2 regions of the Ruegeria sp. BC8 genome follow, and region 1 is predicted to be linked to the other one. Evidence: riboswitches for the same ligand, from Rfam matches in the RefSeq annotation. Region 1 holds a riboswitch; the other holds the start of a gene.
What was found. Region 1 has a riboswitch for cobalamin ahead of ACR3EK_RS10605 (DUF1636 family protein). Riboswitches for the same ligand answer to the same signal wherever they lie in the genome.
Positions count from the first base shown of each region.

Region 2: another riboswitch for cobalamin. It lies ahead of ACR3EK_RS16775 (thioredoxin domain-containing protein); the one in region 1 lies ahead of ACR3EK_RS10605 (DUF1636 family protein).

Region 1 covers NZ_JBQFIV010000001.1:2,082,397-2,089,889, reverse strand. Annotated here, with positions in the region: gene cobN (cobaltochelatase subunit CobN) at 1-2,256, opposite strand, end outside; gene cobW (cobalamin biosynthesis protein CobW) at 2,263-3,318, opposite strand; gene ACR3EK_RS10605 (DUF1636 family protein) at 3,321-3,704, opposite strand; cobalamin riboswitch at 3,787-3,991, opposite strand; gene ACR3EK_RS10600 (LysR family transcriptional regulator) at 4,064-4,939, opposite strand; gene ACR3EK_RS10595 (NAD(P)-dependent oxidoreductase) at 5,048-6,004, shown strand; tRNA gene ACR3EK_RS10590 (tRNA-Cys) at 6,224-6,297, opposite strand; gene ACR3EK_RS10585 (protein-L-isoaspartate O-methyltransferase family protein) at 6,525-7,178, shown strand; gene ACR3EK_RS10580 (TolC family outer membrane protein) at 7,274-7,493, shown strand, end outside.
Region 2 covers NZ_JBQFIV010000001.1:3,328,909-3,336,401, forward strand. Annotated here, with positions in the region: gene ACR3EK_RS16765 (hypothetical protein) at 1-162, opposite strand, end outside; gene ACR3EK_RS16770 (hypothetical protein) at 487-786, opposite strand; cobalamin riboswitch at 1,469-1,676, shown strand; gene ACR3EK_RS16775 (thioredoxin domain-containing protein) at 1,780-1,947, shown strand; tRNA gene ACR3EK_RS16780 (tRNA-Ser) at 2,054-2,143, opposite strand; gene ACR3EK_RS16785 (FecR family protein) at 2,853-3,638, shown strand; gene ACR3EK_RS16790 (CHASE2 domain-containing protein) at 3,677-5,911, shown strand; gene hemC (hydroxymethylbilane synthase) at 6,145-7,107, opposite strand; gene hemE (uroporphyrinogen decarboxylase) at 7,214-7,493, shown strand, end outside.

The sequences.
Region 1 (7,493 bases):
CAGTTTCACCCCCTGCGCAAAGGCGGCGCGGGTGGGGACCGATCGCGGATCGGTGGTGAACAGGTTGCGCCCGGTGGGCAGCACGTCGGTGCGCCCGCGATAGGGCGAGCCGGACGGGCCAGCCTCGATCCGTTTGCCGGCCAAGGCATCCAGCAGGGCCTGCCGTTCGGTCTGTGCTGACGCGGCAGTATCGAAATTGCCCGCAACCTGCGGCGCGCGGCCAAAGACGTGCAGCCCGTCGCCGAACTGGCTTTCCTTGATGTCACAGACGAAGCGGTCGATGCGGGTGATAGCCTCGGCGGTGCTGGTGGCCTGATCCAGCCCCAGATCGGCCTCGAGCCCGATGGCCTGCGCCTCATCACGGATATCGGCCTGCAACCGGTCGCGCCGTTTGGGGTCCAGCCCGTCGGCGTTCGAGAACTCGTCCAGCAGCGATTCCAGCCGCACCATGCGGTCGGGCGTGCTGCTTTGCTTCATCGGCGGAGGAATGTGGCCCAGCGTCACCGCCCCGATCCGGCGCTTGGCCTGCGCGGCCTCGCCCGGGTCGTTCACGATGAACGGATAGATCACCGGCAGATCGCCGATCAGCGCCTCGGGCCAGCATTCCGCCGAGAGCGCCACCGATTTGCCCGGCAGCCATTCCAGTGTTCCGTGGGCGCCGATATGGATCAGCGCATCGGCGCCCAACCCGTGCCGCAGCCACAGGTAGAAGGCTACGTAGCCGTGCCGGGGCGTGCGCGACAGGTCGTGGTATTCGTCGTCGCGCAGTTCCGGAGTGCCGCGTTCGGGCTGTAACGCCACCAGCGCCTTGCCGCGCCGAAGCGCGGTGAAGTGGAAGGCCCCATCGGCGCAGGCCGGGTCGTCCTCGGGTGCGCCCCAGACGGTTTCCAGATCGGCGCGCAACGCCTCGGGCAGTTGCGCCAGCGCCGCGCGGTAGGCCGAGACCGGCCAGGAAATCCGGGCGTCCAGCAGGGTATCGGCAATCGGTTCGGCGGGGGCGGTGTCATAGCCGGCGCCCTGCAGGTCGGACAGGATCGCCTCGGCCGAGGCCAGCGCGTCCAGCCCCACCGCATGGGCCATCTGCCAGTCTTTGCCCGGATAGGTGGACAAGACCAGCGCGGGGACCTGTTGCGCCTTTGGCTTCTCGGCCAGGTCCACCCAGGCCATCGCCCGGTCGACGATGGCGGTGATCCGGTCGGGCTCGGGCCGGTGGGCGAAACGGGAATATTCCAGTTGCGGGTCGCGCTTGCCCGGCTCCTTGAACGAGGCGACACCGGCTGTGATACGCCCGTCTACCTCGGGCAGGACCACATGCATGGCCAGATCGGCGGGCGACATGCCGCGTTCGGCCTCGGCCCAGGCCTTGCGGCGCGAAGTGGCCAGCGCGACCTGAAATACCGGCACGCCCGCCACGTCCAAGGGCGATGTGCCCGACGCGCCCTTGCCCGAAAACGAGGTGGCATTGATGATCGCCGAGGGCGTCATCTCGGGGATAATCTCGGCCAGCCATTCCGCCGCCGCAGGCGCCTTGAGCGAGGGCGCGAACAGCCCTACCGCCTGATGACCCCGCGCGCGGATTTCTCGGATCAGGGCCGCGACCGGCGCGGTATCGGCCGCGGTCAGGTAGGCGCGGTAGAACGTCACGATGATGCGCCGACCTTCGCCCGCGAATGCGTCCTCGGGCGCAATCACGCCGCGATCCGGGCACCACGCGCCGCAGTCGGGCAGAGTCTTGGCCCCCATCACCGGCCCGGCATAGAGCCCCGCCGCCAGCGCCATCTGCGCCAGCGCCGCCTGCGCGGCCACCTCGCCGCCGGTGTCGCACAGATGCGCCAGCCGCCGCAGGGTCGAGACCGGCAGGGTGGAATAGTCGTCCAGCCGCGTATCCTCGCGCCCGTCGGCGGGCAGCACCGCCAGCGCGATGCCCTTGGCCTGCGCCAGCGCCAGCACCTGCTGCAACCCGTAGGACCAATAGGGCACTCCGCCGATCAGCCGGATCAGGATGCCCTTGGCACCCTCCAGCGTCTGCTCGACATAGGTATCGACCGACAATGGGTGCTTCAGCGCCGTCAGGTTGGCCAGCCGCAACGAGGGCATCCGCCCCTCGGGCCCGCCGCCGCGATGCCAGCCGGCCGCGAAAGCACCCAGGTCGCTGTCCGAAAAGGACAGCACCACCAGATCCGCCGGACTCTGGCCCAGATCGGTCGGGGTCTCGGTTTCTTCGAGCCCGTGGCTTTCGCGGAAGACGACGTGCATCGGTGCTTACTCGGCGGCCTCGGTGACGCCCGTCAGGATGCCGCGGATCGCGGCCTCGTCGATGTCGTCATGCTCGGCGATGACCACAAGGCGCGAGCGGCGCTCTTCCTCGGGTTTCCACGGGCGGTCATACTGGTGCCGCACCCGCGCGCCGACCGCCTGGACCAGCAGGCGCATCGGCTTGCCCTGAACGGCGGCATAGCCCTTGACCCGCAGGATGTTCAGCTCGTTCGCCAGACGCTCGATATTGGCGACCAGCTGCGCCGGGTCGGTCTGTTCTGGCAGCTCGACCACAATGCTTTCGAAATCGTCATGTTCGTGGTCGTCATGGCCATCGTGATGCGAGGGGCGGGCGTCCATGTCGTCCTCGGCTGCGGCCTCCAGCCCCAGCACCACGCGCACGTCCACCGCACCCTCGGCCACTTCGACCACGGGCAGGGGGCGCGGCGCCTCGGCGGCGATGATCTCGCGCGCCTTGGCCACGCCTTCGGGGCCGGCCAGGTCGGGTTTGGTCAGAAGGATGATGTCGGCGCACGAGATCTGATCCTCGAACACCTCGGACAGGGGCGTTTCGTGGTCGATCGAGTCATCGGCCATGCGCTGGGCGTCCACCGCCGCGACATTCGGGGCGAAACGGCCTGCAGCCACGGCCTCGGCATCGGCCAGCGCGATCACGCCGTCCACAGTGATCTTGGAGCGGATATCGGGCCAGTCGAACGCCTTGAGCAGCGGTTTCGGCAGGGCCAGACCGCTGGTTTCGATCAGGATGTGATCGGGGCGCGGGTCGAGCGCCATCAGCGCCTCGATCGTGGGGATGAAGTCATCGGCCACGGTGCAGCAGATGCAGCCATTGGCCAGTTCCATGATGTTTTCCGCCGGGCAGTCGGGGATGGCGCAGCTTTTCAGGATTTCGCCATCGACGCCTACATCGCCGAATTCGTTGACCACCACGGCCAGCCGCTTGCCCTGCGGGTTTTGCATCAGATGGCGGATCAGCGTGGTCTTGCCCGAGCCGAGAAAGCCGGTGATGACGGTGACGGGAAGTTTTTCGAGGGTGCTCATGCTCAGGCTCCAATCGGGGGAATGCGGGCGGCGCAGTTCTTGCGGAAATGTTCAGGGCGGTCGCGCCATTTCACAAGGCCATCATCGGCGGCCAAATATTTGGTGGCGCCTTCGACGATGATCTCGACATGGTCGGATTCGTTCAGGTTTTCATAGACGAAGGTCCAGCGCGACGGCCCGCCGCGCAGAACGATAGAGCAGCCCTGATCGCAGTTCGACAGGCATTCGACCGGCTTCAGGGTGATGCCTTCGGGCAGGTCGGCAGCGGCCAGCGCCTTGTGCAGCAGCGTGCCGGGGCGCTGGGCGTCATCCTCGATGGGCAGCCCGCGTCGGCAGGTGGTGCAAACCAGCAGCTCGACTGGTGTGGTCTCGGTCACGTATCTCATCCCCCCTCACTCGGTTGTCGGGGGACGGGGTATGCGCGGGCCACGTTGCGGACATGGGCCCGACACCGGAACACCCCGTCCGGTTTGTCTTCGGGCGTTGGCAGGTCTCCCGGCTTGCGGATGTCAGAGCGGCGCTCTGTCGGATGTCCCGCCTTCCCGGCCAGCAGCCAGTGGCATTTGGGCACCCTCTCCGGTCACGGTCGCGGGGGCGGCTGCGTTTGACGGAAAACCGCTGACGCATTCCCTTTTCATCTGCTTGCACAGACACCAACGCAAGCGACATGCGGCACGGGCAGGGGGGTTGTCAAGCGCGCGGGGCCAAGTGCCTCGCGTCGGATAGAAAAAGCGACTTGCCGGGGTCAGTCCGCGGCATCACCGGCCAATCGGTCGCGCAACCACGCGAGGAACAACTGGGCGGGGATGGACGGAGGCGCCGCGCTGACGCTGCGGATCAGGTAGTGCGACTGGGCAAAGGGAATCGCCGGCCCTGCAACCCGGATCGGCGCGCCCTGCGCGATCGCGTTGCGCCCGAACCGCTCCAGAACGGTGGCGTAGCCCGCGCCGGCCATCACCAGTTGCAGCGCCGTGACGGTCGTATCCGCCGAATGGCGCGCGGGGCGGTCGGGCAGGTCGGTGTCCGTGGCCTCGAAGTACCGCGCCCAGTTGTCCTCGTACCCCAAAATGTGGATCAACGGGCCGTTGCGCAGGTCTGGCGCCGGGTCCTGCGCCCGGCAGACGGGCACCAGCCGTTCCGAGCACAGCCGTTCGGCCGCGACACCGGGCCAGTCGCCATGGCCCAGCCGGATTTCCACGTCCACATCCGCGGGCGCGGCCGAGTCGTTCCAGATATGCGACACCAGCCGCACCGGAATTTCGGGGTGCTGCGCGCTGAACGCGGGCAACTCGGTCGCGATCCAGTAGGTCATCGACGATATCGCCGCCCGGATGGTCAGCGCCTGCCGCGAGGCGGGGCCGAACAGGCTGTTGGTGGACAGCGCAATATCCGATAGCGCCCGGCGCACGGTCAGCGCATAGGACTGGCCCAGCTCGGTCAGCGACAGGTGCCGGGCGTTGCGGGCAAAAAGCGGCTGGCCGAGGTCCGCTTCGAGTGAGCGGATATGCAGCGACACCGCCGTCTGGGTCAGGCCCAGTTCCTGCGCGGCGGCGGTGAAATTCAGATGGCGGGCGGCAGCCTCGAAGCTGCGCAGCCAAGCCGGATTGGGCAAGCGGTCCATTCAGCACCAAAATATTTTGCATCTAGGTCGACTTTTTATTCGTTTCTTTTGTCGGTGGGCAACGGAAATACTCGGGCCAACGAAAACGCGCCTGCAGGAGGGCAGAACATGAAGGTCGGGTTCATCGGTTTGGGCAATGTGGGGGGCAAGCTGTCGGGGTCGCTACTGCGCAACGGTATCGACCTGACGGTATACGACCTGAACCCCGATCTTGTGGCGGAGTTCGCCGCCAATGGGGCAAAAGCCGGTGAAAGCCCGGCGCAGATGATGCGCGATTGCGATGCGGTGATCACCTGCCTGCCGTCGCCCGCTGCCTCGGACGCGGTGATGCAGCAGATGCTGCCTGAGGTGACCAAAGGCAAGATCTGGATGGAGATGTCCACCACCGACGAGGCCGAGGTCAAACGCCTGGGGGCCATGGTGATCGAACGCGGCGGGGCGGCGGTGGACTGCCCGGTTTCGGGCGGGTGCCACCGGGCGGCCACGGGCAATATCTCGATCTTCGCGGGCTGCGACCGGGCCACGTTCGAGCGTATCCTGCCGTTCCTTACGACCATGGGCCGGCGCATTCTGCATACCGGCGATCTGGGCACGGCCTCGGTTCTGAAGGTGCTGACCAACTATCTGGCCACTGCCAACCTGATCACCTGCGCCGAGGCGCTGGTGACCGCCAAGGCCGCCGGGATGGACCTGAACACCACCTACGAGGCGATCAAGATTTCGTCCGGCACGTCCTTCGTGCATGAGACCGAAAGCCAGGTGATCCTGAACGGCTCGCGCGATATTTCCTTCACCATGGACCTGGTGAAAAAGGATATCGGCCTGTTCCAGGAGGTCGCCGACCGCGCCGGCGTGCCGTTGGAGATGAACCCGTTGATGATCAAGATCTTCGACGACGCCATCGCCCGCTATGGCGCGCGCGAGCTGTCGCCCAACGTCATTCGACGGCTCGAGGATGCAACCGGGCTGAGCATTACCGCGCCCGGTTTTCCGGCCGAGATGCAGGACGATGAACCGGAAGAGCCGGGGTATGAGGTGATTCCTCAAGGCCGAAGCACGGTTTGAGCCGACGGTCAGCGCAAGGCACGCCCTTTCCGGGGGGGCTCGCATGTACCGACCGCGTCGCTGGTGACCCAGCGCGGACTAAATCCTTGCCCGGAAATTACTGGTTAGCTCGGCTGCGCTAACCATCTCCGCGCGTATTTTGGCGTTTCGTATCAACAAACTGGTCCAGGCGACTATCACAGGACCAGAGAACAGCGATGCAATGCGAGGCTGGAAAGTTGGAGGCGAGTACCGGAATCGAACCGGTGTACACGGATTTGCAATCCGCTGCGTCACCACTCCGCCAACTCGCCTTTTCAAGCAATTTCAATTACTTGACGTGGTGCAGACGCGGTTCTAGCAGCTTTCCCGAACAACGTCCAGAGGGTTGCTGAAAATTCCGCCGACCACAGCGTTGGATGGTCGGTCAGCGCAGTGGCAACTTTTGTCGCGGCCTGCAATTTTTGCCGGGCTGGCCGTTGCCGGGCGGGATCGGATGTGGCAAAAGCCGAGCAACCATGGGAAATATACGAGCGGTCACATGACGGATTTCGCAGCCCGACGCCACACGATGGTAGACACTCAGATCAGGCCCTCTGATGTCACCAAATTCCCGATCATCGATTCAATGCTGAAGGTCCAGCGTGAGAACTTCGTGCCGGATGCCAGTCGCGAAGTGGCCTATGCTGGCGACCTGATCGACCTGGGAAACGGGCGCTGCCTGCTGGAGCCGAGGACTCTGGCGAAGATGCTGGATGCATTGAATATTTCGAATGACGAGGTGGTTCTGGATATCGCCCCGGCGTTCGGATACTCGACCGCCGTCGCCGCGAACATGGCGCAGCTTGTGGTGGGCGTCGAGGATGACGAGGCCAACGCAGCCGACGCGCAGTCCCGCCTGATGGAGGCGGATATCGACAACGCGATCATTCATGTCGGACCTTTGGAGCAGGGGGCGGCCGAGCATGGCCCCTATGATGTCATCATCATCCAGGGCGGTGTGGAACGTCTGCCCGATGCCCTGCTCGATCAACTGAAAGATCATGGCCGCATCGCTTGCCTGTTCGTCGAAGGCAACCTGGGCACCGTTCGCATTGGTCGAAAGTCCGATGGGCGGGTGACATGGCGTCATGGCTTCAACGCAAACGCCCCGGTACTGCCGGCGTTTTCGGCCGAGTGTGCATTTTCGCTATAGTCGATCAGCGGTTTTCCGCGGTCCCTTGATTAGTTGAAAACAAAGACGCAAACTGCCTACGGGCTTGCGTTATTTTGATTTGAGAGGATTTGGGTATGCTTGGAACGGCTGGAGGGAAGCTGGTCAAGGCAGTCGCTCTGACGGCGGGAATCGCGCTGAGCGTGATACCGGGGCGCTCGGTTTTGGCGGACAATCTGACCGACGCGTTCATCGGTGCATACAACACAAGCGGGCTGTTGGAACAGAACCGCGCCTTGCTGCGCGCAGCCGATGAAGACGTTGCAATCGCGTTGTCGGCCCTGCGCCCGATCATCA
Region 2 (7,493 bases), 1.2 Mb from region 1:
GCACACACCGGCGGACAAGCCTGTCGCAACGCCGACACCCATCGCGGCCCCGCCGCCCAAGGTCATCGCTCCAACCACGCCGAGGATGAGCCCGATCACAAGCCCCAAGATCACTTTTCCCATGTTTTCCTCCCATTTTGCGGGAAAGAGTTCCGCCTTCATTCCTGGCGCAAACCACGTGCCCATCTGCATATCAAAACCAGTGCCAACAGGTTGAGCACCGGTGCAATCGCCGCGAGCCACGGTTTGGCCGACTCTGAGAAAAGGTCCAACGCAAGGACCCAAGGCAGACCCAGCGGCAAAAGGAATACGCCGGACAATGGGTCTCGTTCCTGTCCAAACCAGCCAAAAGTGCCCGTCACAAACGCAAACAACGCCAACAGGTAAAGGGTCGCGAACGCGATGATGGTTATTCTGCAGACCAAGCCGGACCTCAGCGTATCAAGCCAGTGCTGCGCAGCCGATTTCGGCTACGCATCAAACCGGTCACAACGCGCCTTCGTCGCCCAGGAACTCGATACCAGCTGTCGCGCCATCACTGTAGGCAATACAATTCCACGGAGCCCGATCCTCTCCAACCCCAACGGTGACTTGTGTTCCAGCCTCGCTGAACGCGGATGAGAGCACGACCACTTGCGAATTGTTTGTTGTTTTGGCCACGTCTCGCAGACACGCCTGTTGAGCGGGCGTCAGTTCGGCGGATGCACTTGACGTGCTCGTATCGTCACAGGCCGCTAGTAGTGCGAAACACGTCGCGCCTGAAATCATCATGACTTTGTTAATCACTTTCTTCTCCTCTTGGGTTTGTCGATACATGTGGAATAGGTGGCCTCTTTTTCGCGCTCTCACGTCTATGCAGTCATACGAGCATACCCCGGTCTGGTAATTCCCGTTCCAAAAAAGTCTGCCGCCAATGACATGATTGGCAGACAGTTAATCTGCTGATCCCCGGGATCGTGAACAAAGCGTGCTGACGCAATGACGTCATGGGCAAAAACCGGTGCGAAGTTTCGAGGAAGGGTTCGTACGTTAAGTCCGGGCACCGCGTTCTCCCAACGCTGATTTTCGTGAAATGCCTTCCGACCGCCAGCACTCACTCCAGCAGTCGGAAGGGCCCGACGAAACGGGCGACAGCGACAACAACGGAGGTAAAGCTAAAGTTGTGTCGAATTCGTATGTTTGAATCAATCACAGGATAAATCAATGATTTTTCCGCGCGTAAATTATGTACGCTTGCCAACGATAGGCTTCTGCATTCAAAGAGAAAAGGCGAGGCCGCTCACGGAGGCTTGGCAGTCAGCCCGCTTGCGCCCCCGTGTTTCGGGACCTTCCGGGCTATCGTAAGTCAGTTGGTCAAAACGACGTAATTCGCCGCCCGGTCTGTCGCTCAAGTGGTGCCGAAGGGTCGCCTGGATACCTCCATTGCGCACCCGCCCAGAACGTCGTTGACAGTGCAACCCGATTCATGGATGAGATTGGCGCTGATGGTTCCCGATCGTTTCGGCGGTCGGGTAAAAGGGAATACGGTGCGGCGCCGTTCTGACGCCAATTCCGTGACTGCCCCCGCAACTGTAGGCGGTGTGCGACCCCCGGATGCCACTGGGCCGATAGGTCTGGGAAGGCGGGGCAAGCCATACATCGCGAGTCAGGAGACCTGCCATCATCAAACGCAACTCAACCCGGGCGGGGTGTCCCGGAAGGAGGCCAAGATGGCATTTTCGGCTTGCGCCGCTGACATGACTGGTTCCCTTTCCGCCCCGCGATTTCGCGGAGGGCGAAGTGAGCCGACAATCAACACATCACATCACGGTTTGCCTATCTTGCCGACCCAAGGGCGCAGCCGTACGCCCCGGGCCTGACCTGATCGGACGATTGCGCGCCGCGCTGGCCGAAGACGACGGTTTGGCAGGTTTTGACGTTTCCGGTGCGGCCTGCATGGCCGGGTGATCAGCCAAACGGTGCTTGAAGCTGGCGGAGCACCGGCGAAGGCGCGCGGCAAAGGAGTAGAACTTGCAAGCAAGCCCTTCACTATCTTAGCCGTATTAATGGGTAATGGCGGAGACGAAGGGATTCGAACCCTCGAGACGGTTTCCCGCCTACTCCCTTAGCAGGGGAGCGCCTTCGACCACTCGGCCACGTCTCCGCCGACGGGTATAGCCGTGCAAGCGACGGAAATACAAGGCCAATTCCTGCACCACCGGAAATTTTTGCCGGATTGGGCGAAGCCCTTGAAAACGCTTGGAATCGCTTGGGTCTGCACCCGCTTGGGCAAAGGCGTGGTCGCTATGTCTTGCTGTTGGATTTTCAAGAACCATGCGTGGATTCGCGTTCTGCTTCGATTTGGTTTCGCTGAACCAACGTCGGTTGGCCTGAGAATGTACGCGCGGCCAGAGTACGCAATCGGACACAAAAATTTGGGCGAGCCAGGTGCGGTAGGGAACTGCATCTGCAAAATGATGGGTGTCGCAAACGGCTGAACCAATTGGAGAGGTTGCCTGCCTTTGGCGTTGGAACGCGCTCTGTTGGATCACCAGTGTCAGGTGGTTTGAGTTGCAGAAACGGCCGTTTCTTTTGACTGAACTCGGCGGCTCAGCTTCTCCGCTGAACAGGCATAAGAACAGAAAACTTGCCAATTACATGCCAATGGATGCATATTTGCTAAGATTTTAGTCATTTTGATTGATCCAAAAAAACAGTTTCAGAGGCTGGCCGGGCAGTGAGCGCATCCGCGCTTTACAGTAACCTTTGGGGGAAGGGCTGGCATTTTGGCTTGGTTGAAGATTGTTCTGGTTGGTTTTTTCGTTCTTTGCGTTCCTGCCCTCAGTTGGGCAAATATCGGAACCGTAATCAGCGTGAAACAGGGGGCGGACGTGACCCGTGGCGGCAAAACGCTGCCCCTGCGTAATGGGATGGAGGTGTTGTCCGGCGACTCGATCGTCACGGATGCGAATGGCGTGGTTCAGCTTGTCTTTGTGGATGACACGAAGATCGCGGTTGGTCCCAATGCGCGGATGGTTCTGGACGTGAAGATGTTGCGCGGCAACCGCAAGGCTAAAAGCTTTGCTGTCGAGGCGCTGGGTGGAAGCTTCCGGTTCATCTCGGGCAAAAGCAGGAAAGGCGCCTACTCCATCAAGACGCCGACGGCCACCATGGCGGTGCGGGGCACGGTATTTGACATGTGGATCGCGCCGGGAAACCAAAGCGCGATGCTCGTGCTGCACGGCACGGTTCAGATGTGTGGCCTCGGCGGCTCTTGCCGATCAACGGGTCGGATTTGCAGCTTGTATGCAACCAGCCAGCGTGGTGCGGTCGGGCGCCCGGTCGATCAGGCGATGTATGACAAGGCCGTGGTCAGCGGTTTTCCTTTCATTCAGTCGCAGAAAGACCTCAAACCGCCTTTGCAGGTGGATGTCGAAGGTTGCTCGGGTGAATCCCAACCTGCGCCGCGCGCAAAATCGGACGCGCCCGAACCGCGCCGGTCCGCTCCGCCGCAGAGGCAGGTCAAGGCAGCGGTTGCCGCGCCGCCCGAACAACCGGATCCGGTAGGGCAGTTCGACAGGCCGGGCGATCGGCCCGAATCTATCGATGATCGGCGGGATACTGGCGGCGGTGTCTTTGGGTCCGGCGGCGATGGCTAGAGCGTTGTCCATGTCGTTGCCGGCGAGCAGAGGTTGACGTGAGCGTCAGGCAGCACGAGAAAGCTGGACGGCGCCGTGCTTTTCGGCTGGTGGGCCTGGGTCTGATCCTGTTTGGTTGTCTGCTGCGGGTACTGGACCCTTATCCGGTCCGCATGTCCCGGCTGATCTATTTCGACGTGTTGCAGCGGTTGTCCCCGCGCGCCTTCGATCCCGATTTGCCGGTCCGGGTCGTCGATATCGACGAAACGTCGCTCGAGAATTGGGGCCAATGGCCCTGGCCCCGGACCCTGTTGACGCAGATGGTCGAGCGGTTGGGCGACTATGGCGCCGCTTCAATTGCATTTGACATGTTGTTCGCCGAGCCCGATCGGTACTCACCGTCGCGGCTGCTGAGTGATCCGGCCCTAGCTGACATTCTCAGCGCCAAAAAGGAAGCCGCCCAGCTGGACAATGACATCTTGTTCGGGGCCGAGGTTTCGAACTGGCCAGTCGTGATGGGTGTGGCGGCGCGATTGACCGTAGGGGATCAGGACATTGCCCCGAAGGCCGGGATCGTGGAGATCGGCGAAAACCCGGCCGCCGGGCTGGTGTCCGTGCCCCACTGGACTCCGCTGGCGCCACCGCTGGACCGGGATGCAACCGGGATCGGCGGTGTGAATGTTTCACCTTTGGGCGGCACGGGCGTGGTGCGTCGGGTTCCGGTGTTGTGGCAGGGGCCAAGCGGTGTTCTGCCCGGACTTGGGCTGGAGGCTCTGAGGGTCGCGACGGGCGAGCCGGTGATCTTCATCGAAGGGGCTCAGGGCGAGGCCGGCATCGTGCTGTCGGTCGAATTGGCGGGTCTGGTCCTGCCCACAACGGAAAACGGAGAGGTCTGGGTCAGGTACAGACCGGATGATCCCGGGCTCTACCTGTCGGCCAATGACATACTGCAATCCGCAGATGATCCGGTTCTGCGCAGCCAGATCGAAGGCCGGATCGTATTGATCGGAACGTCGGCGGCAGGTCTGTTCGACATGCATCAGACTGCGTTGGGAGAGTCCGTTCCCGGCGTCTCCATCCATGCCCAAGTCATCGAGCAGGCGCTGCTGGGCGACATGCTGACCCGGTCGGATGTCACCGCCGCCCTCGAACTTCTGGCTTTCATCATCCTTGGAGTCGTCGTCACGGTCGTCATGTCCAGTTTCGGGGCCGTTGCCTCGTTCATGGCCGGCGGCATCGCGGCGGCCGTGGTTGTCGGGGTCAGTTGGTTGGCATTTCAGAACCAGTCCGTGCTGTTCGATGCAACCTTCCCGCTTGCCGGCGGGATGGCCAATTTCGGGCTGTTGTCCGGTTATCTGTTCATATCGACCGAGCGGGAAAAGCGGGTGATCCGGCGGATCTTCTCGCACTATGTCGCGCCCGAGATCTTGGACGAGATGGATGCAACCGGACACCAACTGCAACTGGGCGGTGAAACGCAGGAAATCACGGTCATGTTCTCGGACATTCGCGGGTTTACACCGTTGTCCGAGCGGGTGTCGGCCACAGACCTGGTCGCGCTGCTCAATGAACTGTTCTCGGTTATCGGAGACCGGATCCTGCACGAAAAAGGCACCATCGACAAATTCATCGGGGATGCGGTCATGGCGTTCTGGAACGCGCCGGTTCCGGTGGAGCGGCACCCGCTTCTGGCGGCACAGGCTGCGTTGCAGATGCGGCGAGCTCTGGCCGAGTTCAACGCATCGGACACGATGCGCGGGCATCCTCCGATCGCATTGGCGACAGGATGCGCCACGGGAATGGCCTGTGTCGGCAACATCGGCTCGCGGCGGCGATTCAACTACACGGTGATCGGAGATGTGGTCAACGTCGCCGCTCGAATCGAGCAGAGTTGCCGCCAGGTCGAATATGACATCCTGATCTCAAGCTCAGTCTCACAGGCCGCTGGCGCCGATCTCGCGATGCTCGAAGCAGGGCTTGTTCATCTGAAAGGCAAGACCGAACTGGAGCCGATTTTTGCTTTGGTCGGTGACAGCGTGTTGGCTCATGGCGCGGATTTCCGGAAGCTGCAGGAGATGCATCAGGATCTGATCACTGCGATACGTGCACGGCGGTCTCACGACGAAATACAGCGCTTGAGCGAAGCCTGCAGCGCCCAAGCAGGCTTGGTCGAACCGGGCCTGCGCGCGTTCTATGCGGCCTTGCCGGGACGGTCGGCTGATTTCCGGTTCGACATCCGCTCGGGCCAGGCGATGTTCAGTCATCATGGCAACGTGCACCGGTTTCCCGGATGACAGGGACCCGTTACGGGCCGCAGAGTCAAAACGGGCCGCGCCTTTTTTCAAAGGCACGACCCGTTTCGATCGGACAGGGTTCTCAGTCTCGCCCCCTCGAATACTATCTACAAAATCACGAACTAAAACTTCGATACACTCGAGACTGATCCACATTCCCAATCGGGATGACACATTGATGCCCGATTTCAACCGGGGCGACAGTGAAGCAGTTCACATTCGCAGAAACTTTTTTACAAATTTCTCCACTCGAAGAATCCGGGCCCGGCACGGTGCAGCAGTTTTGCCGCCATGGCCCGGCCCATTTCCGCTGCGTCCTCCGTCGAACCGGTCTCGCTCTCACTGATGGCATCCGATCCATCCGGGCGTAGGACCTCGCCGCGTAGGCGCAACTGCCCATCGGCAAGTTCGGCCAGACCGGCAATCGGAGTTTCGCAGGACCCGTCCAGCGCGGCCAGCAACGTGCGCTCGGCCGCCAAGCGACAGGCCGTTTCAGAGTGATGAATGGCTTCCAGCATCTCGGCGGCCCGGTGGTCGTCCGCGCGGCGTTCGATGCCGATCGTACCCTGCGCGATGGCCGGCAGCATGTCGTCGGGCGAGATTGCGGTGGCAGGCACGTCCTGCATGTTCAGGCGGCGGATGCCGGCCATGGCCAGAAACGTGCATTCGGCCACGCCATCAGCCAGCTTCTTCAGCCGGGTCTGCACGTTGCCCCGGAACTCGACCACGTTCAGATCAGGTCGGCGGTGCAGCAATTGTGCCCGCCGCCGCAGCGACGAGGTGCCTACGACCGCACCTTCGGGCAGGTAATGGATCGAGCTGAGGCGGGGCGAGATGAAGGCATCGCGCACGTCTTCGCGCGGCAGAAACGTGTCCAGCACCAGCCCCTGCGGCTGTTCGACGGGCATGTCCTTGGTCGAGTGCACGGCGATGTCGATGTCGCCACCCAGCATCGCCTCTTCGATTTCCTTGGTGAACAGGCCCTTGTTGCCGATCTCTTTCAACGGGCGGTCCGCGTCGATCATGGCGCGGTTGTCGCCGGTGGTCTTGATCACCACGATCTCGAACGCCTGTTCCGCCAGATCGAAGGCATCGCACAGCCGCTGACGGGTTTCATGGGCCTGGGCCAGCGCCAGCGGCGAACCACGGGTGCCGATCTTCAGCGGCGATGCGGGGGTGGGCAGGGTCAAAGTCATGGGCACAGCTTTAGTCGCGTCACATTGCCCTGACAATGGGGGCCACGCTTGACATTTTGCCGCTGAAGGCGGACCCGTTGCGCAAACCGGAATAGTGGGGGCTGACATGGCCGAGAACAAGAAACTGCTGCGGGCGCTGGCGGGCGAGGTACTGGACACGCCGCCGATCTGGATGATGCGACAGGCCGGACGCTATCTGCCGGAATACCGCGCGACGCGGGAACAGGCGGGCGATTTCCTGTCGCTGTGCTACACCCCCGATCTGGCGGCGGAGGTGACACTGCAGCCGATCCGCCGCTATGGGTTCGATGCCGCGATCCTGTTTGCCGACATCCTGCTGGTGCCGCAGGCGTTGGGCGCCGATCTTTGGTTCGTCACCGGCGAAG